DNA from 4 places in the Streptomyces sp. NPDC033174 genome. Region 2 is predicted to be linked to each of the others. Evidence: riboswitches for the same ligand, from Rfam matches in the RefSeq annotation. Region 2 holds a riboswitch; each other region holds the start of a gene.
The links. A riboswitch is a leader RNA that binds a small molecule or an ion and turns the genes downstream of it on or off. The one in region 2 is predicted to bind cyclic di-AMP.

Region 1 (7,577 bases), on a different contig from region 2:
CGGAAAGCCCAAGGAGAACGGTCGATGACGACGCCGATGGGGACGCCGACGGGGGCGCCGACCAGCAAGGATTTCGACCTGGGTCGGCTGCTCGCCGAGCGCGGCGCGGAGCGCTACGAGCTGCACACCCGACACCTCAACCACCAGCTGCCGCGCATGCTCCACACCCTCGGGTTCGACAAGTACTACGAGCGGGCGCAGGGCGCCCACTTCTGGGACGCCGACGGCAACGACTACCTCGACATGCTGGCCGGCTTCGGGGTGATGGGCCTCGGCCGCCACCATCCGGTCGTCCGCAAGGCCCTGCACGACGTCCTCGACGCTTCGCTCGCCGATCTGACCCGGTTCGACTGCCAGCCGCTGCCCGGGCTGCTCGCCGAGAAGCTGCTCGCCCACAGCCCTCACCTGGACCGGGTCTTCTTCGGCAACAGCGGTACGGAGGCGGTGGAGACCGCGCTCAAATTCGCCCGCTTCGCGACCGGGAGGCCGCGGATCCTCTACTGCGCCCACGCCTTCCACGGCCTGACCACCGGCTCGCTGTCGGTCAACGGCGAGAGCGGCTTCCGGGACGGCTTCGCACCGCTGCTGCCCGACACGGCGATCGAGCTCGGAGACCTCGCCGCCCTGGAGCGGGAGCTGCGGAAGGGGGACGTGGCCGCGTTCGTCGTGGAGCCCATCCAGGGCAAGGGCGTGCGCGAGGCCCCGCCGGGGTTCCTGGGCGCCGCCCAGGAGCTGCTGCGCCGGCACAAGGCCCTGCTGATCGCCGACGAGGTGCAGACCGGCCTCGGCAGGACCGGCGACTTCTACGCCTACCAGCACGAGATGGGGGTCGAACCGGACCTGGTGTGCGTCGCCAAGGCGCTCTCCGGCGGCTATGTGCCCGTCGGCGCCACCCTCGGCAAGGACTGGATCTTCAAGAAGGTCTACTCGTCCATGGACCGTGTGCTCGTCCACTCGGCCAGCTTCGGCTCGAACGCCCAGGCCATGGCCGCCGGGCTCGCCGTCCTCTCGGTGATGGAGAACGAGGAGACCGTGGCCCACGCGCGCCGTACCGGTGATCTGCTGCGCTCGCGCCTCGCCGCGCTCGTACCCCGGTACGAACTGCTTCACGACGTGCGCGGACGCGGGCTGATGATCGGGATCGAGTTCGGCAGGCCGTCGTCGCTCGGTCTGCGCAGCCGCTGGACGATGCTCCAGGCGGCCCGCAAGGGACTCTTCGCCCAGATGGTCGTCGTGCCGCTGCTCCAGCGGCACCGGATCCTCACGCAGGTGTCCGGCGATCACATGGAAGTGATCAAGCTGATCCCGCCGTTGGTGATCGACGACGCGGACGTGGACCGGTTCGTGGAAGCCTTCACCGCCGTGATGGACGAGGCCCACGGCGGGGGCGGGCTGATGTGGGACTTCGGCAGAACGCTGGTCAAGCAGGCCGTCGCACAGCGCTGAACCCGGCGGACCGCCGACGGTCGGGTTTGCCTCTGGGGCAAGAAAATTGCCCCAGAGGAAAAACCCTGGCGCAATGGACCCATGAGCGATTCTGCCGCAGGAGCGGACGGGGCGGCGTCGTCCGCGGAACTCCCGGACCGGGCGCCGGGCACTGTGGTGTCCGACGGCGCGGTCGACGACACGTTCGACGGCGACGTGATGCCGGACGCCCTCCCAGACGTGGCGCCCCGGCTGAGGGGCCTGCGCCGGCGCCAGGGGCTCACCCTGGAGACGGCCGCCCGTCGCGCCGGACTCTCCCCGGCCCACCTCTCCCGGCTGGAGACGGGCCGTCGGCAGCCCTCGCTGCCCATGCTGCTCGCCCTTGCCCGCATCTACGGCACCACGGTGTCCGAACTGCTCGGGGAGGTGCCGCCCGAGCGGGATCCCATCGTCCGCGCGGGGAGCGCCGAGCCCGCCGAGGCGGACGGATGGATCTACCACCAGGCCGGCGGGCCCGGACGGGCCATGCAGGCGCTGCGTGTCCAGGTCCCGTACGCCACCCGGGACGACCTGGTCCGTGTCCACCCGGGGGAGGAGTGGCTCCACGTACTGGAAGGCCGGGTGCGTCTCGCCCTGGGCGACGCCGTGCATGTCCTCGAGCCGGGGGACAGCGCGCACTTCGACTCGCTCACCCCGCACCGGATCGGCGCCGCCACGCGCGGCGGCGCCGAGCTGCTCTTCGTCCACACCCTGCTGCAGAGTCCCGCCGCCGAGCTGTGCCTCGGTGGCGGAGCCCCTCGCCGCTGACCCGCCCTCGCCGCCGCCGTCCTCACGAAAAGGACCCTCGAATGTCCGACAAATCAGCATCCGTACCGTCCACCGAGGAGAAGAAGTTCCCCCGGGGGCTGGTCATCCGCCTCTTCGCCTACCTGGTCGCCGGACACCTCTTCGCGGCGTTCCTCTATCTGCTGTTCCTGCTCGGCGGTCAGAACCAGTAGGGCCGGTTCCCCGCCGGTTCTGGGCTCCCGCTAGTCCTGGAGGAGGGCGAAGCGCAGCCGCTCGCGGGTCTCCGGGGCGAGCTTGAGGCCCTCGGAGAGGTACCGCTCGACGCTGCCCCAGTTCGTCTCGATGGTGTCGAAGGCGGCGGAGAGGTACTCCGCGCGCGCGTCGAAGAGGGGGCCGAGCAGTTCCATGACCTCCGGGGACATGGCCTCGGCCGACGTGCTGCTGCGGCGGACCTTGTAACGGCGGTGGGGGTCGTTGGACTTGAGGTAGTCCGTCTCGATCGCCTCGCGCTCGACGCCGACCGCGAGCAGGGACACGGCGATGGAGAGGCCCGCACGGTCCTTGCCGGCCGCGCAGTGCATCAGCGCGGGGACGCTGTCCTCGGCCATGGCGTGCAGGACACGGCTGTGCTCGGCGGTGCGGTCCGTGATGATCTCGCGGTACGTCCGCGTCATGCGGGCGGCGGCCTTGCCGTCGCCGAGGAGGGAGCGCAGCTGGGCGAGGTCGCCACCGCTGACCATCTTCCAGAACTCCTTGCCGTCCGCAGGGTCGTTGAGCGGGATGTTCACGTTCCGTACGCCGGGCAGGGCGACGTCCGGGCCCTCCACCTTCTGGTCGGCGGCGTTGCGGAAGTCGAAGATCGTGTGCAGCCCGAGACCGGCGAGGAAGGCCGCGTCGTCATCGGTGGCGTGGGCCAGATGCCCGCTGCGGAAGAGCCGCCCGTACCGCACGGTCCGCCCGTCCACGGTCGGCAGCCCGCCCACGTCCCGGAAATTCCGGACTCCGGTCAGCTCGGGTTCGGTCGACGGGACCTGCGGCAGCTGCTGCGTCACGAGAGCTCCTGAGGTGTTCTGCCGTCGGCGCTGATCGCCGACGCGGCGCGGCCTCGACGATACGACATCGGTTCCTGAGGCAATCATCTCGGCGGGAGCCTTCCGACACACCGGTTCCTGAGGAACTGGCGGCAATCGGTAGAACATTTGCTGTTGAGTGCAATGCGCATGGAATGACTGTTCTGTCCGTATTAAGTGATTCGAGATGACGTGCCCCGGTAATGCGGGAGATGGGTGCGGGCACGTGAGCAGCGTCATAAACGTGACAGTCCGTGGCGGAACTCGGAAGTCGAATTCCTTGCTCACAACGGAGATCGATGATCCGGAGTCGACGGAGTGTGACCGGAATTCAGCGCCGATATCACAGCGCCCATTGCCGAATGAATGCGATGGCTTGTTAGCGCCGAGCGGCTCGTCTACGGTCACCGTCAATCCGGATGGACCGCCGAATCCTGCCACCGTCCGGAATTCACACCCACCCACGTGTGGCAGGAGCGGGGGACCCAGGTAAGAACGCCGATTCCGGATTTCCGGAGGCGGCTCGGGGTTAAGGCGCGCCACAGCGCGACCGGGCATCTCCAGCCCGAACCCGACAGCTCACCTCGCAGGCGCCGGAGAGGAATTCGCCATGCCCGCGAAGGGTAAGCATCGCCGTCCCAAGGTCAACCCGATCACGCGTGGATTCGTCGCAGCCGGAACGGGTGGCGCCGTCGTCGCTCTGCCGCTCATCGGCGCGACCGGAGCGCACGCCGCCGAGGCGAGCGCCCCGGCCGTGACGCAGGGGACCACCGTCGCCGCCGCCGCGAAGTCCGCGGCACAGCAGGCTGCCGCGCAGTCCGCCAAGGCCGCACCGAAGACGTACTCCGTCGTCGCCGGTGACTGCCTCTCGACGATCGCCGCGGACCACCACCTCGCCGGTGGCTGGAAGAAGCTCTACCAGGACAACCGCCAGGTCGTCGGCGAGAACCCCTCGCTGATCATCCCCGGCATGAAGCTCACGCTGGGCGCGAAGTCCACCGCCAAGGCCAAGCCCGCGCACAAGGCGGCCCCCAAGGCCGCACCGAAGGCGGCTCCCAAGGCGGCCCCCAAGGCCGACGACTCGACGCGCAGCTCCCGCAGCAGTGACCGCGCGTCCGCCCCGTCGACCTCGACCCCGGCGTCCACTCCGGACTCCACGTCGGCCTCCGGCTTCACCGCCCCGGTCAGCGGCCCGAGCGTCACCACCCCGTACCACGCCTCCGGCTCGATGTGGTCCTCCGGCTACCACACCGGCGTCGACTTCGCGGCCTCCACCGGCACGACCGTCAAGGCCGTCGGCCCGGGCACCGTCGTCTCCGCCGGATGGGGCGGCGCGTACGGCAACGAGATCGTCATCCAGCACACCGACGGCAGCTACTCGCAGTACGGCCACCTCTCGTCCCTCTCGGTCTCCTCCGGCCAGAGCGTCACCGGCGGACAGGAGATCGGCCTCTCCGGCTCCACCGGCAACTCCTCCGGCCCGCACCTGCACTTCGAGATCCGTACGGGTCCGGGCTACGGCTCCGACATCGACCCGCTCGCGTACCTGCGTCAGCACGGCGTCTCCATCTGACCCGGCGCACCGCGCGAATCCCGTACCGAGGCCCGGCACTTCTGTGCCGGGCCTCGGTCTATTCCGGCTTGGGCGAATCTTGACCGGTGGCATATGTCACGCCCCGTCAACCACTCCTTACGGTCGCGTAGGTCACATCCGTAAGGGAAGGATGTGGTCCCGTGGCAGACCGTTCGAGAGCAATAGACAGTGGCACAGGCGTATTCGGTTCGTACGCGGCGATCGGCGACAGCTTTACCGAAGGGGTGGGGGACCCGGGGCCCGGGGGAATGTACGTCGGCTGGGCGGACCGCCTCGCGGTTCTCCTCGCCGACCGGCTTCCGGAGCAGGACCACGACGGCTTCCGCTACGCCAACCTCGCCGTACGCGGACGCCTCCTCGACCAGATCGTCGAGGAGCAGGTCCCCCGGGCGAAGGAACTCGCCCCCGATCTGGTGACCTTCTGCGCGGGCGGCAACGACATCATCCGGCCCGGCACCGATCCCGACGAGGTCGCCGAACGCTTCGAGCGCGCCGTCGCCGACCTCACCTCGGCCGTGGGCACCGTGATGGTCACGACCGGTTTCGACACACGCGGTGTGACCCTGCTGCGTCATCTCCGCGGCAAGATCGCCACGTACAACGGCCATGTGCGTGCCGTCGCCGACCGGTACGGATGCCCCGTCCTCGACCTGTGGTCCCTCAAGTCCATTCAGGACAGGCGGGCTTGGGACAACGACCGGCTGCACCTGTCGGCCGAGGGCCATACCCGGGTCGCCCTGCGCGCCGGCCAGGTCCTGGGCCTCGAGGTGCCCGCCGACCCCGACCAGCCGTGGCCGCCGCTGCCTCCCCGGGGTGCCCTCGAAGTGCGCCGCGACGACATCCAGTGGGCGCGCGAGTATCTGGTGCCCTGGATCGGCCGCAGGCTCCGCGGCGAATCGTCCGGCGACCACGTCGAGCCGAAGCGCCCCGATCTGCTGCCGCTGTGACCTCGGGGGCCCGGCGGGGCGCGGACCGCCGGGCCGCAGGGCGCCGGGGCTCGCGCCACGGCGGCTCGGGCCGCTCGGGCTCGAGCCACCGGAGCCCATGCTCTCGGGCTCCTGCCACCGGAGCTCAGGCTCTCGGGTTCGCGCCACCCCCCCGGGCTCAGGAGCTCTCGGGCTCCTGCCACCAGAGCTCCAGGCGCGGGCTCGCGTCGCCGGGGCGGGCGACGGCCCGCCCCGGGCGCGGCAGTCTCAGTGCGAACCAGCGCCGGCCGCCTCAGGGACGCCACCGGTCCCACTGGTCCCACCGTTCGCGCTGGTTCCACCGGCCTCGGCGACCCCACCCCTTGTGGGGGCCTCGCCGATCTCGCAGTGGTCCTTGAAGCCCTGGCTCGTCAGCCCCAGCGCGGCGTTCATCCGCGAGCGCAGGTTCTCCACCGCCACCATCGCGGTCAGCTCCACGAACGCGGCCTCGCCCAGCGCTCCCACCAGCCGCGCGGCGAGTGCGTCCTCGACCGTCGGAGGGTTGGCGGTCATCGCCTCCGCGTACTCGAGGACGTCGCGCTCCAGCGGGGTGTACGCGTCACTGTCGCGCCAGAGCGGGATCTCGTGCAGCTTGCGCGCGTCCATGCCCCGCCGCTGGTTCTCCCAGTGCCCGAAGTCCATGCACCAGCTGCAGCCGATCGAGGCGGCCGCCGCCATCACGGCCAGGGCCTTGAGATCCGCGTCCAGCGTGTTCCACTTCCCGACCGCCAGCTCGAAGCGCAGGTCCGCGCGGAGGACGCGCGGGTTGTGGCTGAGGGCGAGAGCCGGTTCGAGGATCTTGCCGTAGGTCCGCTTGCAGTACCACTCCATCGCACGGAAGAAAAGCGTGCGGGGCGGGGTGAGCGAGATACGGGCCATGACGGGCCTCCCTGGGTGTCGCGTGGTGACGTTTCACCGAGGAGACGGACGAGGCACCGTCAGATGTGACATCGCGGCCGAAAAATCACCGACTGTTTTCCCTCTCCCTGTCCCCCGCCCTGTCACACGGCTCTCACCTGCGACAACGCCACCGGCGGCGTCCGCGGCCATAATGGAACGACCCCGAACACCAGGAGGTGCTGTGACCGGCGCTGGCTCTGTTCATCCGCTGCGTGCCCGGCTTCGCTCGCTGCGGTCCGCGGCCTTCGGCGCGGACCCCACGGGAGAGCGGATGGAGCGGATCCGCCGCTCGCCGAACTTCGCCGACGGGGTCTTCCAGAATCCGGTGGCCGCCAGCCACAGGCCGTCGGGTTCCTCGGTCGAATTCGCGAAGATCTACTTCCAGAAGGAAGCCCGGTCGCGGCGCTCGCCCCTCGGCGTGATCCCCGTGCACACCACCACGCTCGCCGAACTGGCGAAGCCTCCGGCCTCGGGCCTGCGGATCACGTGGATGGGGCATTCCAGCGTCCTCGCCGAGATCGACGGCGTCCGCGTGCTGTTCGACCCGGTCTGGGGCAGGCGCTGCTCGCCCTTCTCCTTTGCCGGGCCCCAGCGCCTCCACCCGGTGCCCGTACCGCTCTCCACCCTCGGCCCGGTCGACGTCGTCGTCATCTCCCACGACCACTACGACCACCTGGACATGCCCACCATCCGCGCCCTGGCCGGCACGGAAACGGTCTTCGCCGTGCCGCTCGGCGTCGGTGCCCATCTGGAGCGCTGGGGTGTCGCCCCCTCCCGTCTGCGTGAGCTGGACTGGAACGAGTCCACCGAGGCCGCGGGCCTGCGCCTGACCGCCAC
Region 2 (7,577 bases):
CGGCGTCGAGCCCCTCGGGCGCCCCGAGAGCCCACTCCAGCGCCCTGTGGCTGTGCTCGGAACCATCAACGGCGACGACTACTGGCTTATTGGTCACATGCAGCGCGTAACCCATATGCCCGCGCTTATGCGGGTCCGCCCGAAGATCGGGCGGCCATCCCGTCCGCGATGTCGTTGGCCGCGACATGGCCGAAGGTCATCGCGGGCCCGATGGTCGAACCCGCACCCGCGTAGCTGTGCCCCATCACCGCGGCGCTGGCATTGCCCGCCGCGTAGAGCCCCTGAACGACCGAGCCGTCGTGGCGCAGCACCCGGGCCCGGGCATCGGTGCGCATCCCGCCCTTGGTCCCTAGATCACCCGGAACGATCTTCAAGGCGTAGAAGGGCGCCAGCCAGAGCGGTGCCAGACAGGAGTTCGGCCGGATCGCGGGATCGGTGTAGTAGTGGTCGTAGGCGCTGTCCCCGCGCCGGAAATCGGGGTCCGCGCCGTTCCACGTGAAGCCGTTGAAGCGGTTGACGGTCGCGCGCAGCGCCGCCGCCGGGACGCCGATCCCCGCGGCCAGCTGGTCCAGCGTCCAGGCCTTGTGCGCCACCCCGGAGGCGTACCACTCGTCGGGGAAGGACAGCGTCGGGGCGATGTCCTTGAAGAGGTACCGATTGCGGTAGTTCTGGTCGACGATCAGCCAGGCCGGGATGTGCGGCGCGTCGGTGTGCCGTTCGTACATGACGTGTACGACATCGCTGTACGGGGCGGCCTCGTTGACGAACCGGCCGCCGGCCGCGTTCACGATCAGGCCGCCCGGCAGGGTGCGCTCGGCGAGGCAGAAGTACGGGTCGCCCGGCACCGGAATGGCAGGCCCCCACCACGCGTCCTCCATCAGGTCGAGCGAGGCGCCGGCACGCAGACCGGCCCGGATGCCGTCGCCGGTGTTCTCCTTGGCGCCGACGGTCCACGTGGTGCCGATGGGCTGCCGCTGGTACTGCGCGCGCATCGCCGCGTTGTGCTCGAAGCCGCCCGAGCCGACGATGACCCCGCGCCGCGCCCTGACCAGGGCGGGGGCGCCGCCCTTCGACACGATCACACCGGTGGCGACGCCGTTCTCCAGATGCAGATCGGTGAGCGGGGTGTTGAGCAGGACCGGCACTCCGGCCGCAAGCAGTCCGGCGCGCAGGCCCCCTGCCAGCGCCTGCCCCATGGTGAGCGGCTTCTCCCCGCGCAGCGCGGCCTCGGTGCCCCGGGCGAGCGCCTGCGTGGCGACGGCCGCGCCCCTGGCACTGACGGCGGACAGCGCCAGCCACTTGTAGTCGCCCCCGAAGACGACCATCCCGGCCGGGACGGACAGGTACGGGGGATTCAGCCGGGCCAGCTCCGGGCCCAGAAGGTTGCCGTCCAGCTGGTCGGGCTCGATGGACCGGCCTCCGGGAAGACCGCCGGGGAGCTCGGGGTAGTAGTCGCTGTAGCCGTCCATCCACCGGAAGCGCAGCGGACTGTGGGACATGACGAAGGAGATCATGTCCGGGCCATGGGCGAGGAAGGCCCGCTGACGCTCCGCGGAGACCTCTTCGCCGACGACCGCGGCGAGGTACGTGGCCGCCTTCTGCGGTGTGTCGGGAACGCCGGCGGCCCGGAGCACCTGGTTGTTCGGTATCCACACGGCGGCGCCCGAGCGGGCCGCCGACCCTCCGTACGTGGGTGCCTTCTCGACGACGACGGTGCGCAGCCCCCGCGCGGCCGCGGTCAGCGCCGCGGTCATGCCCGCCGCTCCCGCACCGACCACGACGACGTCGTACTCGCCGAGCACGGGCGGGGTCGCGCCGTACGCCCGCCCTCCGGTCAGGCCACCGGCGGCCAGGACGACCCCGGCGCCCGTGGCGCCCAGTAGCCGCCGTCGCGTGGGGCCGTTCGGTGTCTCGCTCACGGAATCCGCGCTCTCGGGCATGGCGAGCTCCAGCGGTCGGGGGACTCGGGACGGTGACGTACGGGGGCTTGGGCACGTGGGGCCGCGGGGAGAGAGGTGCCCGGACCACAGTTCTGATGCCGTGTCAGGGGAATGTGGCCCGGGGGTCTTGTGAAGTCAAGAGACGTCCGGCGCGGGTGGGTGCACGGGAGGGTGATTCCGGGGACGCATCTGGCCGCTGGCGCGTGGCGCCGGTCCCGGCGGGGTGGCCCATGGTGTGGCCTGGCAGGCGGTCAATCGGCTCGTGCTGGAAGGGAATGACGGCCATGTTCCGCAATACGAAGGCGTTCAGCAGCTTCTCGGTGGACGACATCGCGAAGGCCCGGCAGTTCTACGGCGACACGCTCGGACTCGCGGTGGAGGAGGACGGCGGGGAGGGCATGAACATGCTCCACCTGACCCTCGGGGGCGGCGGGAAGGTGATGGTCTACCCCAAGGAAAAGCACACCCCGGCGAGCTTCACGGTCCTCAACTTCACCGTCGACGACATCGAGGCGGCCGTCGACGAGCTGACCGGTCGCGGCGTGCGGTTCGAGCGGTACCCCGGCTTCGACGCGGACGACAAGGGCATCGTCCGCAGTGAGGGCGGTCCAACCGTCGCCTGGTTCACGGACCCGGCGGGCAATGTCATCGCGGTCTTCCAGGAGGGCTGAGCACCGCCCGGCCTCTGGCGCGCCCGCTTCGCACGCCTCGTCGCGGCCCCTGGCCGCCCCTGGCGCCGGGCGCCCCCAGGTGGGATCATTCGTATGAAGAGACAACAATGGGGGGCGTAAGAGGGTGCATAGCCGTGATCAGGGAAAGCATCGACATTTCCCGTCGCCCCGAAGAGGTCTTCTCCTATGCGACCGACCCGTCTCATCTGCCTGAATGGCAGGAGAGCGCCGTGTCGGCACACCCGATGAGCGACGCACCGCTCACGGTGGGCTCCCGTGTCGCCGTGCGGCGCAGGGTCGGCCGCCGGGAGTTCCCCATGACCATGGAGGTCACGGAATTCGAGCCGCCGAGAAGGTGGCACCTGCACGGAGTCGACGGCCCGGTCCGTGGAGACGTGGAGGGCACGATCGAACCGCTCGACAACGGCGAGCGGTCCCGCCTGACCATGTCTCTCGACTTCGAGGCGCACGGCATCGGGAAGGTCCTCGTCCCGTTCGTGATCCGCCCGTTCGCCCGCAAGGAGATGCCGAAGAACGAGCAGGCGCTCAAGAACCTGCTGGAACGGGACGCCACCGGTACATCGACATAGACGAGGCCTCAGGGACATCGACAGAGACGCGGCCGCGGACATGGGCGCGGCGTCGCACAGAAGGCGAGGCGCCGGCCCGGCCGCGGTGCCGCCCCCGCTGCGCCGCCCAGTACCCGACCGTGACCCGAGCGGGCGTGAGCAGTTGAACCGGGCATGAAGAAGCGCAGCATGCTCGCCGTCGCATCCCTCGCCGCAGGCATTGTCACGGCCCTCGTCACCCCGCCCCCGTCCGCGTCCGCCGACACCACCGGCTTCGACCATCTCCCGGAGGGCACCTCCGTCGGTTCGCTGATGGAGGAGACCGTCGACGGCGTCGCGGAAGGCGATGTCCACACCCAGGAGGCCGGCCCCTGGGCGTAGTACCCGCTGTGCGGGTGAGGACGACCGCGGCCGGGGCGGTCGTCCTCACCCCGTGAAAGCCCTTCAGCCGCGCAGCTGTTCCGGCGTGACGAAGGGGTGGGTCATGAGGAGCGGGGTGCTGGGTGCCGGCTGTCGCAGCCGGGGCGTCGTCCGGCCGCTGAGGGCGCCGTCGACGTAGCCGACCAGAGCCTCGCCGATCGGGTCCGGCTTCGGATGGTTCTGGTCGTCGTACCGCTCGTACTTCATCAGGTTGTAGCCGATGGCGACCTGGCGGCGGCCGTCCTCGGTGGACAGGGCCCATGTTCCGGCACCGAAGACACCCCCGTCGTGTCCCCAGTACCAGCCTCCGCCGGGCATCTGCAGGGTGTACAGACCCAAGCCGTAGCGCATACGCGCCTCCTGGCCGGGTTCCGGCTCGTAGGCCGGGACGGTCGTCTTCATCTCCCGCAACTCGGCGGCACCGAGCAGCTTTCCGCCGAGCAACCGGCGGTAGAAGTCGTTGAGGTCGGCCATCGTCGACACCATCGCACCGGCGGTGCCGGCCCACGACATGTCGTAGACGCTGTAGTCGCGGGGCGGATCGATATAGCCGTACATCGACTCGTACATCCTGGCGTGAGGTCCCGATATGTACGGGGAGCGCGGGAAGTAGGTGTGGCGAAGTCCGGCTTTGCGGATGACGTGCTGGGCGATGTACTTCTCCGGCTCCTGACCGGTGGCCTTCTTCAGCAGCAGTCCGGCGATGATGTAGTTCGTGTTCGAGTAGGAGTGCGTGCCGCGCTCCACGACGGGCGGGGCCGCGAGACCGAGACGGACCAGTTCCTCCGGAGCAACATGGCGGAAGCGGTTCTCGTCGAGTGTCTTTCCGGGATTCTCCACCAGGCCGGGAAACGCGGGAAGGACGTAATCGGCAATGCCACTCGTGTGGTTGAGAAGCATCCGGACGGTCACCTTCTGGCCTCGCTCTCCCGGAATCAGCTCCGGGAGATAGCGGCCGATCGGCGCGTCGAGGTCGATGTGCCCCTTGCCCACCTGCTGGAGGACGGCGACCGCGGTGAACGTCTTGGTGATGCTCCCGATCCGGTGCTCGAAATCGGGCCGCGTCGGCCGATCGGTCTTCACGTCGGCGACGCCCGCCGCCCCCTGCCACCGCTCGGATCCGTCCCGGACCGCCGAATAGGCGCCGTACATTCCCGCCCGGTGCAACGCCTCCAGCGATGCGCGCAGCGCCTCGCGGTCGAGCTCGGGGAGATACGCCGCCGGGGCGGCGGCTTCCGCGAACCGGGCGGAGGGGGCGGAGTTGAGGGGTGTGGAATGGGCGGGGAGTACACCGACGGTGAGCGACAGCAGAGTTGCTGATGCCACGGCAGTCGCGAGTCGAACTCTCCGACGGCTCGGGCGGCTGCCCGGCTTGGTTAAGCGCATGGAACGAATCCCGTTCTCTCGGCTCGTGCGCACCGCGCGCACGGCGCCTCCATCCTCATTCGTGGGGCTCTGTGCTGCCGTCCTCCGAGAGGACGACTCGCATCACAGGAAGGGATGACATTTGTCAGTCGTGGGGTCCGCCCGGGCCTCCCCGGAGGCAGACACGACAGGCACCGTGAGGGAGCGGGGCGCCCCGAGCGAGGGGTGAATGCCCGATTGGGTCCGATATTGCCCCTATCGTCGGTTTGCCTCTATGGCCCATTAAGGCATGAATGAAGCTCTCTTATGCTGACTTTTCACTTGCTCAACTCCTGTTGTGGCAAAGGTCCTTTCGGCTGCGATGCGAGGTGATGTCAATCACGTCACCGATCGTGAGGGTGAATGAAGGCTCGGCCCAGAACTGTTCTGCGGAAAGAGAGTTGAGTTCCGACTTCAGGGCCGATCACATGCTTTTCGCGATCTTCACCGCTCATGTCGAATGCGGGCATGAATTCGGGCCTTGTCTCGCCGCGTCTCTCTCGCTTAACGTCACGGTCAATCCGGATGGACCGCCGAATCCTGCCGCCTTCCGGAATCCGCACCCACTCATCCACGGCAGGAGCGGGGGACCCAGGTAAGCCGTCGATCCGGAAATCCGGAACGTCTTGGGGTGAAGTCGCAGCCACTGCGGCCGGGCATCTCCAGTCCGAACCCGACAGCTCACCTCGCAGGCGCCGGAGAGGAATTCGTCATGCCCGCAAAGGGAAAGCACCGCCGGCCCAAGAACAACCCGCTCGCCCGAGGTATCGCCGTCGCGGGCACCGGTGGTGCCGCGCTCGTTCTTCCGGTGATCGGCGCCACCACCGCCGGTGCCGCGCCGAACGCCGCGCAGTCCGCCACCGCACAGAGCAGCGTCACGTCGACGGTCGCGGCCGCGCCGAAGGCCGCCGCCAAGAAGGCCGGGCCCGGGATCTACCGCGTGGTCCCCGGTGACTCCCTCTCCAAGATCGCGACCGAGCACTCGCTCACCGGTGGCTGGAAGCGGCTCTACCAGGACAACCGCAGGGCCATCGGTGGCAACCCGTCCCTGATCCGCCCCGGCCTCAAGCTGACGATCGCGGCGGAGCCCGCCGCCTCGGAGGCGGCGAAGACCAAGGCCACGACGCCGAAGCGCGCCGCCGAGCCCGAGCGCGCCGACCGCTCCACGCGGACGAGCACCCTGAGCGCGGCCCCCGCGGCCGCGAAGGCCGCGACGACCTACGCCGACAACCTCGACGGCTGGATCCGGGAGTCGCTGGACATCATGGCCAAGCACGGCATCCCCGGCTCGTACGACGGCATCCACCGCAACGTCATGCGTGAGTCCTCGGGCAACCCGCTGGCCATCAACAACTGGGACTCCAACGCCATGGCCGGCATCCCGTCCAAGGGCCTGCTCCAGGTCATCGACCCGACCTTCCAGGCCTACCACGTGCCCGGTACGTCGATGGACTCCTACGACCCGGTCGCCAACATCACCGCCGCGTGCAACTACGCGGCCGCCCGGTACGGCTCGATCGACAACGTCAACGGCCCGTACTAGTACCCCCGCGCCTCAGCACGCTGGGGCGGACCCGCCGACAGGACGCCCTCCTCGCGAGGGCGTCCTGTCGGCGTTCTTCCGGGGGCTCGGCGCCGGGCCCGACCCCGGCGCCCAGGCCGGAGGTGTCAGTCGTCGATGCCCTCCAGGACTTCCCCGAGGTCCACGAACTTGAAGCCGGTGGCCTCACGCGTCCCGTCCGCCGGGGCGTCGTGGCCGTCCTGGACGACAAGGAGACCGTGCGGGTACTTCCTGCCCAGCGGCGCGTTCAGGACGGCGGCGCCGTCGCACTCTTCGGAGCCGTCGAGAGTCCGGCCGGCGGCGACGCGGAAGCCGCCCTCGTACTCGTTCGCGTCGGCGCCTTCCCGGTCGTACGCGGCGAAGGTGTTGTCGCCCTGGCTGGACGCGAGCAGGTAGCCGTCCCCGTCGGGCTCGGTCAGCAGAGTCAGCCCCTCGACGTCGGCCGCGAGGCGCGAGCCGCCGTAGCCGGGACCGCTCCCGTTGACGCACTCCTCGGTCGCCTCGTCGTACACACCCGGCACGCCGTACTCGCGGACCTTGTCCACCAGCTCCGGGGTGCCGGTGAGATCGGCGCGCAGCCGCCAGATGCCGACGTCCTCCTGCCCGGCGTAGAGCATGCCGTTGGCCGGGTCCACGACCATGCCTTCGACCTGCGGAAGTTCCCCCGGCTCGGCACAGGGGGACCACGGAGTGCCGTTCGGCAGGCGGAAGGACGAGGGGAGATCGAGGGTTCGGATCCTGCGGTACGTCACCGTGCCCGCGGGCGTGGCGACGAGCTCCAGAAGGGCCAGGGTCGTGCGGTTGCGGCGGCTCGCCAGCGCGTACGAGCGGCTGGTCGACGGGTCGGTCCAGGTGGCGAGGCCGTAGGCGGTCTGCTGGTCGTTGATCTCGTCCTGGCTAGCGGAGAAGACCGGCGGGGCGGACGGGTCGGTGATCTCGGTGAGCGGGCCGCCCGGCCGGCCCGGGGTGATGCGGTGGATCCGCAGACGGTCATGACCGCGATCGGTGGTCA
Region 3 (7,577 bases), on a different contig from region 2:
AGCGCAAGGGGATAGCGGCGCCGTCGCTGACGTACGCGGCGCGGGCCACGGGCCGGGTGTGGACACCGCCGCCGTACCGGGACTACGGCTCCTACAACCCGTACCGCTCCTGACCCTGCGGAGAAACCGGCAGCCATGGCGTCGGGGGGGTGTCGCCAGGCTGCCGGCGTGCGAGGGCGCGACGGTGCGAGCACCGGCAACCGTCAGATGCTCACGGGAGTGGGACCGCCCCGGCCGGGCGGTGCGCTCGGCCGGGCGGTTCGCGGTGAGGCGCGTCAGAGCGCGCGGACGGGCTTGCGGGCGCGGCCGTCAGACGCTGAGGCCCTTGTCCCGCAGCCAGGCGGCGGGGTCGATGCCGTCGCCACCCGGGGTGTGGACCTCCAGGTGCAGGTGCGGGCCCGTCACATTGCCCGTCGCGCCCACCCGCCCGATGGTCTCCCCGGTCCCGACCGTCTGCCCTGCCCCGACCGTCATCGACGACAGGTGGCAGAACCACACCTCCGTACCGTCCTCCAGCTCGAGGACGATCCGATAGCCGTACGAGCCGGACCAGCCCGCCGACTTGACGGTGCCGCCGTGCACGGCCTTGACCGGCGTGCCCGTCGGGGCCGCGAAGTCGAGACCCGTGTGATAGCCCGAGGACCACATCGAACCGGACTGACCGAAGGTGGAGGTGATCGTGTATGAGGAGGTCGGAAGCGAGTAGCTCGCGGCCAGCTTGGCCAGCCGCTCCGCCTCGGCCTTGGCCGCGGCTTCCGCGTCCGCCTTCTTCTTCGCCTCGGCCGCGGCCTTCTGCGCGGCCGTCTGCTGCGCCTTCGCCTCGGCGGCGGCCTGCTCGGCGGCGGACTTCTCCGAGGCCGCCTTCGCCTCCGCGTCGGCGGACGCCTTCTGCTGCTCGGCCTGCTGGAGGATCCGGGCGCGCAGGGCCTCGCCCGCGTCGGCGCCGCTGCGCTGCCCGGGGCCGGCGTCGGTGGCCAGGGAGGCGGTGGTCAGGGGAGCGGGGTTGTTCTGCCCGTCGGTGGTCTCGCCGCCGTCCGCGTCCCCCATCAGGGAGCCGATGCCCGGCAGGGAGGAGGCGTCCGGCACATGGTCCGTGATCGCGTCCGGCAGGTCGGGCAGCGATATGGAGACCGGCGGCTTGTCCTGCGCGGTGGCCATGCCGGCCCCGCCGACGGCCGCGATGACCCCGACGCCGAGGACGGTGGAGCTGCGGGCGAAGTTGGAGCGCTGCTTGGCAACGCGGTGCCGGCCACGCACGGGGCGGACGGAGTCCTCGGTGGGATTCCATTCCTCCCACACCGTGTCGGTGCCCGCGCCCGCGGCACCCGAGGCACCGAACGAGTCGAAGGGGGCTTCGGGGGCAGGGGTGTTGGACGCCACGGAGGCGTACTCCTTTCCTTCCTTCTCGCCTACCGGGTTAGCTGACGGGTTCGGAGCAGGAAGGTCTCCTACGGGCCCAATTCGACCCGATTCACCCCAAGGTGGTGGTTCCCCGGTTCCCTTGCGGAATTCGGCGCGTGCGCACGGTGCCGCCTCTTGCGACGGTTGTGACGACCGCACTGCGTTATCGAACGTTAATAGACGGGGGTGCGGATTCCAAGCTGTTCCCCTTGATCATTCCCCACCCTCACCAGGACTTATGAGCGACAACCAGGCGCAAACGGGCGAGTTGGGAGCCCACCCGCGAGCCGCCGGAAACCCGTTCGATCTGATCGTTCGTCAACTGTTATGCGCAGTTGTGCCCTTCCACTACGCAGCGTGTGCCCCGTCGGCTACGGCACGACGGGCATCGTCCTGCGCCGCGCGGGCTGACCCTCTCCCGGCCTGCTCACCGCGAGCAGCGCCATGTCGTCGTTCGAGCCGCCGCCCGTGTACCGCCGTACGTCGTCCACCAGAGCGTCGAGCAGCTCCCCGGGCCCGGGGAAGATCCGCCCCGCCAGCCGCGCGGCGGGGTCGTAGAAGACGCCGTTCGCGTCACGCGCCTCGGACAGTCCGTCCGTGTACAGCAGCAGGGTCGCGCCCGGCGGGTACGGCGCCTCGTCGGCCCGGTCCGGCCAGGCCGCCAGGTCTCCCATGCCCAGCGGCAGCGCCGGCTCGGACGGCTCCACCCGGCCGAGGCCCCCGTCGGCGTACAGCAGCAGCGGCTCGGGATGGCCGCGGTTCACCACCCGCAGCACGCCGGCCCCCCGTGGGATCTCGGCGAGCACGGCCGTCGTGAACCCCTCGAAGGCGTCCAGGTCGTCCCGGCGGGCGCCCTCCCGGGTGAGCGCCCGTTCCAGCCGCTGCGCCACCCCCTCCAGGGTTCTCTCCTGCTCGGCGGCCTCCCGGAAGGCCCCGATGACGATGGCCACCGCCTCCACGGCGTCGAGCCCCTTGCCGCGTACGTCCCCGACGACGAGCCGGACCCCGTACGGCGTGTCCTGCACGGCGAAGAGGTCCCCGCCGATGAACGCGTCCGCCTGCGCCGCCTCGTACCGCGCCGCGATGTGCAGCCCGCTGATCCGCTCGGCGGGAACGGGCAGCACCGCCCGTTGAGCGGTCTCCGCGATCACCCGCGCGGACGCCAGCCGCTCACCGCTGCGCCGGACGACCCGGTTGATGAGCAGAGCCAGCGCGGAGACGGTGAACACGGTGAGGATCTCGGTCAGCGCCGGGACCCTGCCGATCGTGCCGTTGTAGATGTGCAGTCCGAGGACTGCGGCCAGGGCGGCGAGGCCGGTGACCAGGGTCGTGCGCAGGGAGAAGAACGGCGCCGCGATCAGCGGGGCGGCCGAGAAGAGCGGAGCGGCGGTGAAGGTGGGCGGGGTCGCCAGGTCGTAGACGACCCCGCCGACGATCAGAAGCGCGGGCAGCGCCCGGATGAACCGGCGCGCGCGCTCGCTCCGGTCCCCGCCTCCCCGTCCTCCGTCGGTGCCGCCGCCCCGCGATGGTCGCCCCACCTGTGCTCTCCCTGCCCGGTCCGCCTTGGAGTCGCCCCGCGGAAGGCAGGGGACGGCTGCGGACGGTACCGCGCCCCACCCAGGCTGGCCGTAGCCGCGCCGTGCGGCGACTCGCCATCGGCCAACCGGGGAAGGGTCCACCCGCCCGGCCCACCGCCCGGCCCACCGGGCCACGGACCACCCGACGGGCCCTGCGGGACCCGGCGCCGCCTCCGCGCCCAGGGCGCACGCCTGGTCCAGCTCGCCGAGGCCGAGCCGGGCCGAAGCCAGCACCATCCGGCTGAAGAGCCGGCTCCGGGCGTAGGCGGGTGAGCGGAGCTGCAGCGAGCGCTCCGCGTGCTGGGCCGCGGCCCGGTACTGCTGGAGACCCGGCGTTCGCGCGGAGTCAGGCGCCCTTCCGCACCCCCTCGCCCGACTCCTCCTCCGTCTCCTCGCGCGGCCTGTCCGGCGCGAGCCGCCCGCCCCGCGCGAGCACCGCCACCGCTCCCGCGCAGCCGAGCCCCACCGCGCACAGCACCAGCCACGGCAGGGCCGGCCACCCGCCCACGCCGAGCAGCGCGCCCGTGCCGAGGTTCCCGAGGGTGATGCCGATCCCGCACACGGTGTTGTAGAGGCCGTAGTGCGTGGCCGGCCACCGGCCGCCGGACAGCGCGACCACGGTGTCCATCTCGAACGGATAGAGGACGGCGTTCCCGACCGCGAGAACCGCCGCGCACAGCAGCAACCCCGCGATCCCGCCCACCGCGACCGGCAGCAGGAAGGCCGCGCCCAGCAGCGCGAGCCCGGCCACCAGACACCGCTGCCCGGGCCACCGCCGCTTGCACCAGTCCGTGATCCGCAGCTGGCCCCCCAGGGTGACCAGCGCGGAGACGACGAAGATCGCGGTGGTCACGGCGGTGGACCCGGCCGCGAGCGGCAGTGCGAGGTAGACCTGGAAGGACAGGACGTACGACCCGGTCATCGCCAGCGCGAACAACAGGAACGGCCGATTGGCCAGGACCGTCCGGAACTGCCCCCGCCCCTCGCCCCGCTCGCCCGGGGCCGTCCCGGCCGTCCGTACCGGCAGATGCCGCAGCTGTACGAGCGCCAGCGCCGCGAAGAGCAGCGCGGCCACCGCGCACGTCAGCCGGAAGGACACCCCCGTCAGCGCCACCCCGATCAGCGGCCCGAGCAGAATCCCCGCCTGGTAGTACGTGTTGAACAGCGCGAACGCCTCGACGCGCCGCTCCCCCGCCTCCGCCGCCAGATAGGCGCGTACCGCGGGATTGAACAGCGCCCCCGCGAGCCCGGTGGCCACCGACGCCGCGAGCAGCACCGGCAGCGACTGCGCGAAGGCAAGAGCCCCGAAACCGGCCGTGCGCAGGGCGCACCCGGCCACGATCAGCGGTTTGAAGCCCAGCCGGTCGGCGAGCGCGCCGCCGACCAGGAACATGCCCTGCTGGGAGAGGTTCCGGGCGCCGAGGACCAGGCCGACCGCCCACGCCGCCATGCCGAGGCCGTCGGCCAGATGCGCGGCGAGGTAGGGCATCAGCATGTAGAAGCCGAGGTTGATGGTGAGCTGGTTGGCGAAGAGGAGGCGTACGGCCGGCTCGAAGCTGCGGCTCTGCCGCAGGATCCGCCTCAACGGACGCGCTCCAGCGCGCGCCGGGTCCAGCCGTCGACCTCGTCGGCGGCGCGGTACGTGGCGGGCTCGGACCGCACGGGCCCGTCCAGGAGGCCGTGCAGGGCGCAGAAGTCGTCACTGAAGACGGTGTCGAAGTAGCGCTGCGGGCCGTCGGGGAAGACGGCGGCGATCCGGGTCCCGCGCGGCCGGGTGCGGGCCAGCCAGCCCGCGACCAGCGCCACCGCGCCCACGCTCCAGCCGCCGGTGGCGAACTGGCGGGCCGCCAGGGTCCGCGCCGCCCGTACCGCCTCGGCGGGCCCCACCCAGTGGATCTCGTCGAAGGCGTCGTGGTCGACGTTGCCCGGGTGGATGGAGGAGCCGAGCCCCCGCATCAGACGCTCACCGGCCGGCAGGCCGAAGACGGTCGAGCCGACGCTGTCGACACCGACGAGCTCCAGGGCGGGCATCGTCGTCGCGCGCAGGGCGCGGGCGATGCCGGAGGAGTGGCCGCCGGTCCCGACCGCGCAGACCAGGACGTCGATCCGGTCGAGCCGGCCGGAGAGCTCTGCGGCGAGCCCGCCGTACGCCGCCGGGTTGTCCGGATTCCCGTACTGGTTGGGCCACCAGGCGCCGTCGAGGCCGCCGAGCAACTCGGCGACCCGGTCCATCCGGGCCTGCTGCCAGCCGCCCCGGGGGCTCGGCTCGGCGACGACATGGACGCGGGCGCCGTGGGCGACGAGCATCCGCTCGACGATCGGTTCGAGGCCGGGGTCGGTGACGACATGGACCGGATGGCCGTGCAGGACGCCCGCGAGCGCGAGACCGAGCCCGAGCGTCCCTGAGGTTGACTCGACGATCGGCGCGCCGGGGCGCAGCTCACCGCGGCGGCGGGCCTGCTCGACCATGTAGAGGGCGGCGCGGTCCTTGATCCCGCCGGAGTTGAAGCCTTCGAGCTTGGCCCAGTAACCGGTACCGGGGCTCTCGTCGATCCAGAGGGTGGGCGTGTTGCCGACGGTCTGCTCGGCGAGGGACAGCAGTCTGCTCATGGTGGGGTACGTCCTTGGAGTGCGCGGAGACGAAGCCGTGGTCGTGGATGTGCAGGACCCGGCTCAGTTCCGGTCGACTCCCAGGGCGATGAGCAGACGCCCCGGCCCGGTACAGGGCCCGGCGCGATCGCCCGCCCGGCCGGCGCGCGGATCGGCCGGCGCGACCTTCTCGTACGCCAGGGGTACGGCTCCGTCGGTGCCCGGCGCCACGAGCGGGGCCGCCGTCGCCTGCGTGGGCAGATGGGCGTCGAAGGTCCAGCGCTCCTCGGACCGGTCACAGCCGTGCGGGAGTCCGGGAGCGGAGAGGGTGGCGCCGCCGACGGGAGCGAGCGTGTGCCCGTGCGAGCCGTGGCAGACGCTGACCAGCAGGGCACCGAGGGCGAGCAGGAGGACGAAGGCGGGCAGCCGCCTCCCTACCGTCACTTCCACCCTGTCACTCATGGTGCCCGCGACACTACGGTGGGCACTGGGGTGCGGCCAAAGAGGCGGGCCGGGTTTCGGACACGCTTCCCAGCGCTCGATCGGGGGGCTCCGGGAACACGACGAAGGCCCGGATCCTTGAGGATCCGGGCCTTCGGCCACTGAGTAGCGGGGACAGGATTTGAACCTGCGACCTCTGGGTTATGAGCCCAGCGAGCTACCGAGCTGCTCCACCCCGCGTCGGTAAACACCACCCTACGCCATGCCGGGCCGTGCCCCTAACCGATTAACGGTTCAGTACGCACAGGTGCTTCCGCGCGGGTGCTCAGCAACCGCAGTCGTCGGCGTCGACGGGGGCCGTCAGCGGGTCGGATTCACGCTGCTGCGGGCCCTCCCAGGTCTCGAACGCGAAGCCCTCACGGGCCCAGTACTCGAAGCCGCCCAGCATCTCCTTGACCTGGTAACCCAGTTCGGCGAGGGCGAGCGCCGCGCGCGTGGCGCCGTTGCAGCCCGGGCCCCAGCAGTACGTGACGACGGGCACCGACTTGTCGAGCAGCTGCTCGGCCTGCTCGGGGATGAGCGCCGTCGGCAGGTGGATCGCGCCGGGGATGTGACCCTGGTCCCACGAAGCGGTGGACCGCGAGTCGAGCACCACGAAACCGGGGTCGTCGTCCGCCGCCAGCGCGGAGGCGACGTCGGAGACATCCGCGTGGAAGGCCAGGCTGGCCGAGAAGTAGGCGGCGGCCGCGGCGGGCGAGGCCGGCGGGACCCGGAGTACGGAGTTCGCGGCGGCGGGGGCGTGGCTGGTGATCTGCGTCGTGGTCATGACTGAAAATCTACGGTCGGTGATCACGGCGCTGAAGTGCGGTTTCCCGGTTCTTGGCGCGATCGGCCGGGGAAATCCCCGTGATCCGCGGAGCCCGGCCGGAATCTCACAGAAGCCGTCCCTCCGGCCACATCCGCGCCCTCCGGTGCGTCAGGGCGGTGACAGGGCGCGAGAAGGGGGTGAGAGATGGACGGGAACGAGTTTCTCTTTGCGGGAGTTCGAGGCGAACGTGCTCAACTGCGCGCGGTCGCCTGCCGGATGCTCGGCTCACACGTAAGCCCCAGACCGGATTTCTCCGGCCTGGGGCTGAGTCGTAGGCCGTGTGGGACTCGAACCCACAACCAACGGATTAAAAGTCCGCTGCTCTGCCAATTGAGCTAACGGCCCTCGGCGAGTCATCCACGAGCATAGCGGGACGGGACCGGTGAGCCGATCGGGTATCGGATCATCGGCCCCGCCGCCGTGGTCGAACACCCTCGAAAGAGGAGAAGCAGGGCCCGTATCCCCACGAGGAGATACGGGCCCTGCTACCGGTCTACGGAGACGGAAGGTCAGCCGTTGCGCTTCCAGCGCGGCTTGTCGTCACGGCGGCCGAAGGAGCCGGTGTTCGTGCCGGTGCTGCGGTGGTCGCCGCCGCGGTGGCCGCCGGAGGGGCGGTCGTTGTCGCGGCGGAAGCCGCCTGCGGGACGGTCGTCACGACGGTCGCGGTTGAACGGGCGGTCCGAGCCGCGGTGGCCGCCGGT
Region 4 (7,577 bases), on a different contig from region 2:
TGCGACGTCCGCCTCGGTCGGCTCGGTGCGTTCGGTCTGCGGAGGGGGCGTTTCCATGCCTGCGTCTGTCTTCTCGTCGAAAGTGGGCTCGAAGGGGCGTACGGGACGGCGCCCGCGCGCTGCGGGCCGGGGCCCGCGCCCCCATCATCCCCCGGCCCGGCGGTCAGCGGCTCCCGTCGGCCCGGTCGACGCCGTCCCAGAGGTTGGAGTACCAGGGGAGGTCGGCCCCGCCCTGGTCGCCCCGGCGCTGTCGCGCCGCGTCCGGGTCGTTCGCGGTGAAGCCGGTCTCGCCCGGAAAAACGTAGTGCAGATGCTCGCGGGCCAGGCGCTTCACATAGGCCGGGTCCTGGAGCCGCGCCTTCTCGTCGCGCAGCTCCTCCACCCGCTCGGCGGCCTCGGTGGCCAGCCGCTCCTGCTCGGCGATCTCGTTCCGCTGCGACACGTACTGCCGCATGGGATAGGCGAGCGCCACGATCAGGGAGCAGACGACCAGCGCGAGGAAGGCCGCGCGGCCGGTGAGCCGGGAGCGGCGGGCCTGTCTGCGGGTCTGGGAGCGGTAGACGCGGGCCGCGGTCTGCTCGCCGAGCAGCCGGATCCTGGTCGCGGTGGAGAACCGGTCCCGGTTCTTCCCGGCCATCGCTCGCCTCCCCTGTCACGTGGTACGTCCCCGGACACGGTACGGGACCATGGCCGGGGACGTACGGAGACTTGCGCTTCCCCGGGGCCCGAGGGCCCGGGGGATCAGGCTGCGGTGATCAGCCCTTGAAGCGCGGGAAGGCGGAGCGGCCCGCGTACACCGCGGCGTCGTCGAGGATCTCCTCGATGCGCAGCAGCTGGTTGTACTTGGCGACGCGCTCGGAGCGGGCCGGGGCGCCGGTCTTGATCTGGCCGCAGTTGGTGGCGACGGCGAGGTCGGCGATGGTGACGTCCTCGGTCTCACCGGAGCGGTGGGACATCATGCACTTGAAGCCGTTGCGCTGGGCCATCTCGACGGCGTCCAGGGTCTCGGTCAGCGAGCCGATCTGGTTCACCTTGACCAGCAGGGCGTTGGCCGAGTTCTCCTCGATGCCGCGGGCGAGGCGCTCGGGGTTCGTGACGAACAGGTCGTCACCGACGAGCTGCACCTTGGCGCCCAGCTTCTCGGTGATGGCCTTCCAGCCGGCCCAGTCGTCCTCGAACAGCGGGTCCTCGATGGAGACGAGCGGGTACGCGGAGACGAGCTCCTCGTAGTACTCGGTCATCTCGGCGGCCGAGCGGGACTGGCCCTCGAACTGGTACTTGCCGTCCTTGTAGAACTCGGAGGCGGCGCAGTCGAGCGCGAGCGCGATGTCCTTGCCCGGGGCGTAGCCGGCTTCCTTGATGGCCTCGAGGATGAGGTCGAGCGCGGCGCGGTTCGACTCCAGGTTCGGGGCGAAGCCGCCCTCGTCGCCGAGGCCGGTGGACAGGCCCTTGCGCTTCAGGACGGCCTTGAGGGTGTGGTAGACCTCGGTGCCCCAGCGCAGCGCCTCGGAGAACGACTCGGCACCGATCGGCGCGATCATGAACTCCTGGATGTCCACGTTGGAGTCGGCGTGCGAGCCGCCGTTCAGGATGTTCATCATCGGAACAGGCAGCAGGTGCGCGTTCGGGCCGCCGAGGTAGCGGAAGAGCGGGAGGTCGGACGCCTCGGAGGCGGCGTGCGCGACGGCGAGGGAGACGCCGAGGATGGCGTTGGCGCCGAGCGAGGCCTTGTTGTCGGTGGCGTCCAGGTCGAACATCGCCTGGTCGATCAGGCGCTGCTCGGTGGCGTCGTAGCCGACGAGCTCCGGGCCGATCTGCTCGATGACGGCGAGGACGGCCTTCTCGACACCCTTGCCCTGGTAGCGGCTCTGGTCACCGTCGCGGAGCTCGATGGCCTCGAACGCTCCGGTGGAGGCGCCGGACGGAACTGCAGCACGGCCGGTGCTGCCATCGTCGAGGCCCACCTCGACCTCGACCGTGGGGTTGCCTCGGGAGTCCAGGATTTCCCGGGCTACGACGACGTCGATGGACGGCACGAGCATCTCCTTCTGGGATGTGAAGCTAGATGTGACGCATGCGGTGCAGGGTCTCTTTGGCCTTGCGACAAGAGCCTAACCGGCTCCGGGGCCCAGGCCAGCCGGGCGCCCGGACCGTGGGACGAAAAAGGACCCAAGGGCCTGCTTTGCGGGGCAAACGACACAAGTTCTACTGGGCGGTAACCGCGCAGGCCGTGCCCTGGACGCGGGAAACCCCGGCCCGGCGCGTACGGGGGAAGGGCGCGCCGGACCGGGGTGGTCACTACGGGGCCGTCGTGGAACAGGCCCTTACTTGAGGTGCAGCTGCTGACCCGGGTAGATGAGGTCGGCGTCCGCGACGATGTCCTTGTTCAGCTCGAAGAGCTTCGCCCAGCCGCCCTTGACGTGCTTCGCCTCGGCGATGGTGCTCAGGGTGTCGCCACCCTTGACCTTGTACTCGCCATCACCCTTCTTGACCTTCTTGCCGGTCGGGGTGGTGACGGTCTTCTTCGCCTCGGCCTTGGGGGCGGTGCGCTGCTGGCTGCGGGTGGTCGGCTGCTCGGCCTTGCGCTCGGGCTGCTTCGGCTGGGCGGCCGGAGCGGGCTCGGCGGAGCCGGAGTCGTTCGAGGCGCCGGACAGGCCCACGCCGCAGCTCGGCCAGGCACCCTTGCCCTGGCTCGCCAGCACCTTCTCGGCGACGGCTATCTGCTGCGACTTGGAGGCCTGGTCCGCGGAGGAGGCGTAGGCGGTGCCGCCGTACGCGGCCCAGGTGGAGGACGAGAACTGCAGACCGCCGTAGTAGCCGTTGCCCGTGTTGATGGACCAGTTGCCGCCCGACTCGCACTGGGCGACGGTGTCCCACTCGGAGGTGGTGGCGGCGGAGGCGGCGTTTGCGCCCAGCAGCGGGGCGGCGACCGCGGCACCGGTGATGCCGGCGAACGCGGCGAAACGGACGGCCTTGGACGGGCGGCGGTGCTTGTTCTTGCCGGAAAGCAGCATGGAGTTGTTCCCCTCACCGACGCCTGCGAGGTGAGCTGTCGGGTTCGGGCTGGTGGTGCCCGGTCGCGTGTCCGCGACTTCACCCCAAGCCGGTCCTCTGGTCGTCTGTCTCAACGACCGGGCCCGGCGTTTACCTTGGGTCCCCCGCTCCTGCCTTCGGCGCATGACGCGACGACTGTTCCCCTCGACCGGCGGCAGGACTCGGCGTTCCGGTCGGTGGGGCCCGCGATGGCGAGCGGTGACGACCGTAAACACAGACCCGCCTCAAGTTCAAAGACGGACATCAGGGGCAATCCCGCCCTACTTACCTTCCCTCGCGCGGCATTTGCGCAGGTGAGGCAGGGAAGAGCGGGACTTCACGGCCAAGGGGCGCCAGTTGGGGCAAAGAGACTCATGTCTCAGTTGAACAGAAGCGGACATAGGCGCCCGAACTACCCCTGCTTCGCTCCCAGATCGAGGCTCTGGCCGGGGAGGATGAGGTCCGGATCGCCGCCCACGGTCTGCCGGTTGGCGTCGTACAGGGCGGGCCAGCCGCCGGCGACGTCCTGCTCCTCCGCGATGGCGGAGAGATTGTCGCCGGGCTGGACGGTGTACACGGCCGGGCCCTTGTCCGCATTGCCGCCCTTGCCCGCCTCGGCCGGTTCGGTGCCGCCAGGATTCGTGCCCGTATCACCCGTAACACCCGCATCCGGGAGGTTGGATGCGTCTCGGGTGGAAACGTCACCTCGTGAGGCGTGTTGTCCGTTGTCGCGCTCATCGATGGAATTGCCCGCATCGGCACCCGTGGACCCGGTCGTCTCCTCGGGGGAGGGTGCGCCGCGGTGCTTGCCGGTGCCGGCGTCGGGGGTCCGTCCGGTCCCGGAAGGCGCGGGAGCGCCGGGGGTGAGCGACTCGACGGGCTGCGACGGCTCCGTACCGGGGGCCGGCGTGACGGGCGCGGTGGGGTCGGTGGGGAGGAGGGGCGTCGTGGGGGTCGGCGGGGTGGCGGGCGCGGTGGGTGTCGCGGTCCCGGCGGACCCCGGCTCGTCACCCGGGTCGACACCCGGCGTGGTGCCGTCGTTCGTGAGCCCCGCTATCCCGGCACAGGTGGCCCATGCCGCGGCACCCTGCGCGGCCAGCGCCTTCTCGGCGACCGCGATCTGCTGGGACCGGCTGGCGAGGTCGGCGCGCGGGGCGTAGTCCGTACCGCCGAAGCGCTCCCAGGTGGCCTGGGTGAACTGGAGGCCGCCGTACATTCCGTTGCCGAAGTCGGCACTCCACATCCCGCCGGACTCGCACTCGGCGACCCGGTCCCAGGTGGCGGCGTCGGCGGCGGACGCGGAGCCCGCCCCGAGCAGAGGGATGGCGATGGCCGATCCGGTCACCCCTGCCGCGACGATGAGGGCGGGGGCCTGGCGAGGTCGGCGGTGCCGTCCGTTCCCGGAGCGCATACGGGTTGCCTTCCGTGTGACTGGTGTGACTCGGTTGAGATTGACGGTGAACGTAGCGGCATTCGAACGTCAGTCACAAGTCGATGCAGAGGAGATCACATAAAAGTCACAGTCTTGACGACCCGTCAGTTCTGGCGGGGTGTGAACTCCACCGGAAGCGTGCGCAGTCCACGCATGATGAGCCCCCCACGCCAGCGCAAATCGGCCGGATCGACCGCAAGCCGCACATCGGGCAGCCGGGTCAACAGCGTGGCGAGCGCGGTCTGTCCCTCGAGCCGGGCGAGGGGCGCGCCGAGGCAGTAGTGGATGCCGTGCCCGTAGCCGAGGTGCTGGTTGTCACGCCTGGACAGATCGAGGGTGTCGGGCTCGTCGAAGCGGGCGGGGTCTCGGTCGGCGGCGGCGAGCACCACAAGTACCGGATCCCCAGCGGCGATTCGCTCCCCCGCGAGCGTGATGTCCTCGGTCGCGAAGCGCCATGTCGCGAGCTCCACGGGTCCGTCGTAACGCAGGAGTTCCTCCACCCCCGTCTCCAGCAGCCCGTACTCCCCCGCCGCGAGGGACTCCTGGAGCCGGTTCCGCTCGCCGGGGTTGCGCAACAGGGCATACACCCCATTGCCGATGAGGTTGACAGTGGTCTCGAAACCGGCGAAAAGGAGGATGAAGGCCATGGCGGCGGCTTCGTTCTCGGTCAGGTGCTCGCCGTGGTCGGAGGCCTTGATGAGACCCGAGATGAGGTCGTCCCCCGGCTCCTCCCTCTTGCGGTGGATCAGCTCGGCGAGATAGCCCCGCATCTTCTTCACCGACCGGGCGACCCCGCCGCGCGGGCCGCCGCCGTGCCGGATCATCATGCCCGCCCAGTCCCGGAAGTCGTCCTGGTCCTCGCGCGGGACACCGAGCAGGTCACAGATGGCGTAGATGGGGAGCGGGAAGGCGAAGTCATGGATCAGGTCCGCGCTCCCCTTCTCCACGAAGCCGTCGATCAACCGATCCGTCAGCTCCTGCACACGCGGCGCGAACTCCGCCACGCGGCGCGGGGTGAACGCCTTCGACACGAGCCGGCGCAGCCGGGTGTGGTCGGGCGGATCGATGTTGAGCAGATGCGTCATCAGCTCGGCCTTGCGCTCCCCGGGGATCCCGGTCTTCCCCTTCGCGTGCGCGGGCTCGTCATGGTGCGCGGGGTTCTTGGACAACCGCTGATCGGCGAGCGCCTGCCTGGCATCCGCGTGCCGCGTCACGAGCCAGGCCTCGACCCCGCTGGGCAGCCGGGTCCGGTGCACGGGGGCGTGCTCGCGCAGCCAGGCATAGGCGGGGTAGGGGTCGGTGGCGAACTCCCATGTGAAGAGCTCGGGGCCGGGCGTGGGCGCGGGGTGCGGCTGGTCGTGCATGGGTCGACGGTAACCGGCCCGGGGGGCGCTCACCCGTTCGATCCGAGGTCGGCCTCACCGCCGTGGAGGCGGCGGGGTACTCAGGGCCGAGGGCCGGCCGACTCCGCCGTGCGGATCGACTCGCGGTAGGCACGGGCCGCCGCCCGCAGCGCCGCCTCCGGGTCGACGCCCGCGGCCTCCGCGCGCACGGCCAGGGCCAGCAGGTCGTAGCCGATGCCCTCGCCGGCGGGCAGCTCCACGTCCAGGGAGGCGTTGCGGACGCGTGAGGCGAGCTTGGCCGCCAGCGCCAGGCCGGGCTGGCCGAGCGGCACGCCGTCCGTGACCGAGGCGCGCTGCTTCTCGACGGCCTTGGTGCGCAGCCAGTGCTCCTTGACCTCCTCCGGCGTCGTGGCCGTCTCGTCGCCGAAGACATGCGGATGGCGGTGGATCAGCTTCTCGACGATCGTGCCGGCCACGTCGTCGATCGAGAACGGCTCGTCCTCGTCCTCCTGGGCGATGCGCGCGTGGAAGACGACCTGGAGCAGGACGTCCCCGAGCTCCTCGCGCAGCTCGTCCCGGTCGCCGTCCTCGATCGCCTCGACGAGTTCGTACGCCTCCTCGATGCCGTACTTCGCGAGGCCCTTGTGCGTCTGCTGCGACGACCACGGGCACTCGCGGCGGATCCTGTCCATGACCTGGACCAGGTCGAGGAGCCGGGCGCCGGGGAGGTCGTACGAGCCGGGGAGCAGCTCCAGATCGGGCATCCGCACGCGGCCGGAGCCGGCGAGGCGGGCCAGGCCGTCGGTCAGGAGCTGGTCGCCCTCGCCCGACAGGAGGACCACGACGGTCCGGCCCCCGGCGCACGCGTCGACGAGTTCCTGGGCGTCCGGAGCCGTGATCTCCACCTCGACGCCGGCCTCGCGGAGGTAGGGCAGCTGGGCGTGGGCCGCGTCGGCGCAGAGCACCCGGTCGGCGGTGCGCAGCGTCTGCCACGCGGGCCAGGAGAGGAGTCCGGGCGCGACACGGTGGCTGGCGGTGAGCAGGACGATACGGCCGGGGCTGTCAGCGTTCACCCCTCGAACCTACCTCCCGGCTCAGGCACCGTCCGGCGCGGCCTCCGGCTGCGGGGTGAGCTGGCGCAGCCAGGGCGCCGAGTAGGTCCCGAGCTGGATCTTCTCGTTGTCCCAGGCGCCGTAGCGGGGGTTCACGTCGATGTCGAGCGCCTTCGACGCGGCGGTGAAGACATCGGTGAGCTTCTTCTGGCCCTCGGGGGTGTTGCTGATCCCGAGCTTGGTGGCGACCTTGTTCATCAGGATCTGCCGGCGGACGGCCGCGTCGATCTGGTCCGGCGCGATGCCCTGCGACTGGAGCAGCATCTCGGCGAGCTTTTCCTCGCCGCCGCTCTGTTCGGCGGCCTGGGCGCGGGTCTGCTGGATCTCCTTTCGGCTGACACCGACCCCGGCGTCGTCGGCGACGCGCTGCACGATCCGGTCGAAGATCATGACGTTCAGCTTCTCGCGGTTGAGATCCCCGGTGGCCTTGATCAGCTGCGCGGACTGCGGCGACGCCTGCTGCGCGGCCCGCACGTCCTGCACCTGCGCCTGCAGGGCGGCCACCTCGATCCGGTCACCGCCGACGACCGCGGCCGCGCCTGGGTGGGCGTCACTGCCACAGGCGGTCAGCAGCGGAGCCGCGGCGAGGAGCGCGGCGGAGAGGGCGAACGCAGTGCGGCGGTGCAAAGGAGCCTCCCGGCGGGTCGTGCGTCAAGT

Region 1: it holds a riboswitch for cyclic di-AMP, as region 2 does, so the genes downstream of both, ACZ5VC_RS22340 (M23 family metallopeptidase) here and ACZ5VC_RS31355 (LysM peptidoglycan-binding domain-containing protein) in region 2, are expected to answer to the same signal.
Region 3: it holds a riboswitch for cyclic di-AMP, as region 2 does, so the genes downstream of both, ACZ5VC_RS13550 (M23 family metallopeptidase) here and ACZ5VC_RS31355 (LysM peptidoglycan-binding domain-containing protein) in region 2, are expected to answer to the same signal.
Region 4: it holds a riboswitch for cyclic di-AMP, as region 2 does, so the genes downstream of both, ACZ5VC_RS20220 (transglycosylase family protein) here and ACZ5VC_RS31355 (LysM peptidoglycan-binding domain-containing protein) in region 2, are expected to answer to the same signal.

What each region holds. Positions count from the first base shown of each region.
Region 1 is NZ_JBVIPQ010000007.1:55,635-63,211, forward strand. It holds gene dxs (1-deoxy-D-xylulose-5-phosphate synthase) at 1-28, shown strand, start outside; gene ACZ5VC_RS22320 (aspartate aminotransferase family protein) at 25-1,446, shown strand; gene ACZ5VC_RS22325 (helix-turn-helix domain-containing protein) at 1,645-2,232, shown strand; gene ACZ5VC_RS22330 (DUF6126 family protein) at 2,274-2,423, shown strand; gene ACZ5VC_RS22335 (tyrosine-protein phosphatase) at 2,454-3,263, opposite strand; cyclic di-AMP (ydaO/yuaA leader) riboswitch at 3,730-3,889, shown strand; gene ACZ5VC_RS22340 (M23 family metallopeptidase) at 3,892-4,854, shown strand; gene ACZ5VC_RS22345 (SGNH/GDSL hydrolase family protein) at 5,016-5,822, shown strand; gene ACZ5VC_RS22350 (carboxymuconolactone decarboxylase family protein) at 6,069-6,719, opposite strand; gene ACZ5VC_RS22355 (MBL fold metallo-hydrolase) at 6,922-7,577, shown strand, end outside.
Region 2 is NZ_JBVIPQ010000014.1:23,204-30,780, reverse strand. It holds gene ACZ5VC_RS31385 (universal stress protein) at 1-97, opposite strand, end outside; gene kstD (3-oxosteroid 1-dehydrogenase) at 126-1,940, opposite strand; gene ACZ5VC_RS31375 (VOC family protein) at 2,225-2,611, shown strand; gene ACZ5VC_RS31370 (SRPBCC family protein) at 2,740-3,201, shown strand; gene ACZ5VC_RS31365 (hypothetical protein) at 3,355-3,561, shown strand; gene ACZ5VC_RS31360 (serine hydrolase domain-containing protein) at 3,625-4,926, opposite strand; cyclic di-AMP (ydaO/yuaA leader) riboswitch at 5,559-5,714, shown strand; gene ACZ5VC_RS31355 (LysM peptidoglycan-binding domain-containing protein) at 5,717-6,547, shown strand; gene ACZ5VC_RS31350 (phytase) at 6,673-7,577, opposite strand, start outside.
Region 3 is NZ_JBVIPQ010000004.1:20,640-28,216, forward strand. It holds gene ACZ5VC_RS13545 (PrsW family intramembrane metalloprotease) at 1-113, shown strand, start outside; gene ACZ5VC_RS13550 (M23 family metallopeptidase) at 310-1,380, opposite strand; cyclic di-AMP (ydaO/yuaA leader) riboswitch at 1,392-1,526, opposite strand; gene ACZ5VC_RS13555 (PP2C family protein-serine/threonine phosphatase) at 1,773-2,939, opposite strand; gene ACZ5VC_RS13560 (MFS transporter) at 3,325-4,563, opposite strand; gene ACZ5VC_RS13565 (PLP-dependent cysteine synthase family protein) at 4,560-5,588, opposite strand; gene ACZ5VC_RS13570 (hypothetical protein) at 5,652-6,029, opposite strand; tRNA gene ACZ5VC_RS13575 (tRNA-Met) at 6,175-6,248, opposite strand; gene ACZ5VC_RS13580 (rhodanese-like domain-containing protein) at 6,334-6,834, opposite strand; tRNA gene ACZ5VC_RS13585 (tRNA-Lys) at 7,149-7,221, opposite strand; partial or broken gene ACZ5VC_RS13590 (DEAD/DEAH box helicase) at 7,386-7,577, opposite strand, start outside.
Region 4 is NZ_JBVIPQ010000006.1:89,709-97,285, forward strand. It holds gene ACZ5VC_RS20205 (DUF501 domain-containing protein) at 1-57, opposite strand, end outside; gene ACZ5VC_RS20210 (FtsB family cell division protein) at 164-637, opposite strand; gene eno (phosphopyruvate hydratase) at 756-2,042, opposite strand; gene ACZ5VC_RS20220 (transglycosylase family protein) at 2,325-3,014, opposite strand; cyclic di-AMP (ydaO/yuaA leader) riboswitch at 3,020-3,186, opposite strand; gene ACZ5VC_RS20225 (transglycosylase family protein) at 3,446-4,444, opposite strand; gene ACZ5VC_RS20230 (cytochrome P450 family protein) at 4,570-5,829, opposite strand; gene ACZ5VC_RS20235 (nucleoside triphosphate pyrophosphohydrolase) at 5,910-6,881, opposite strand; gene ACZ5VC_RS20240 (SurA N-terminal domain-containing protein) at 6,903-7,547, opposite strand.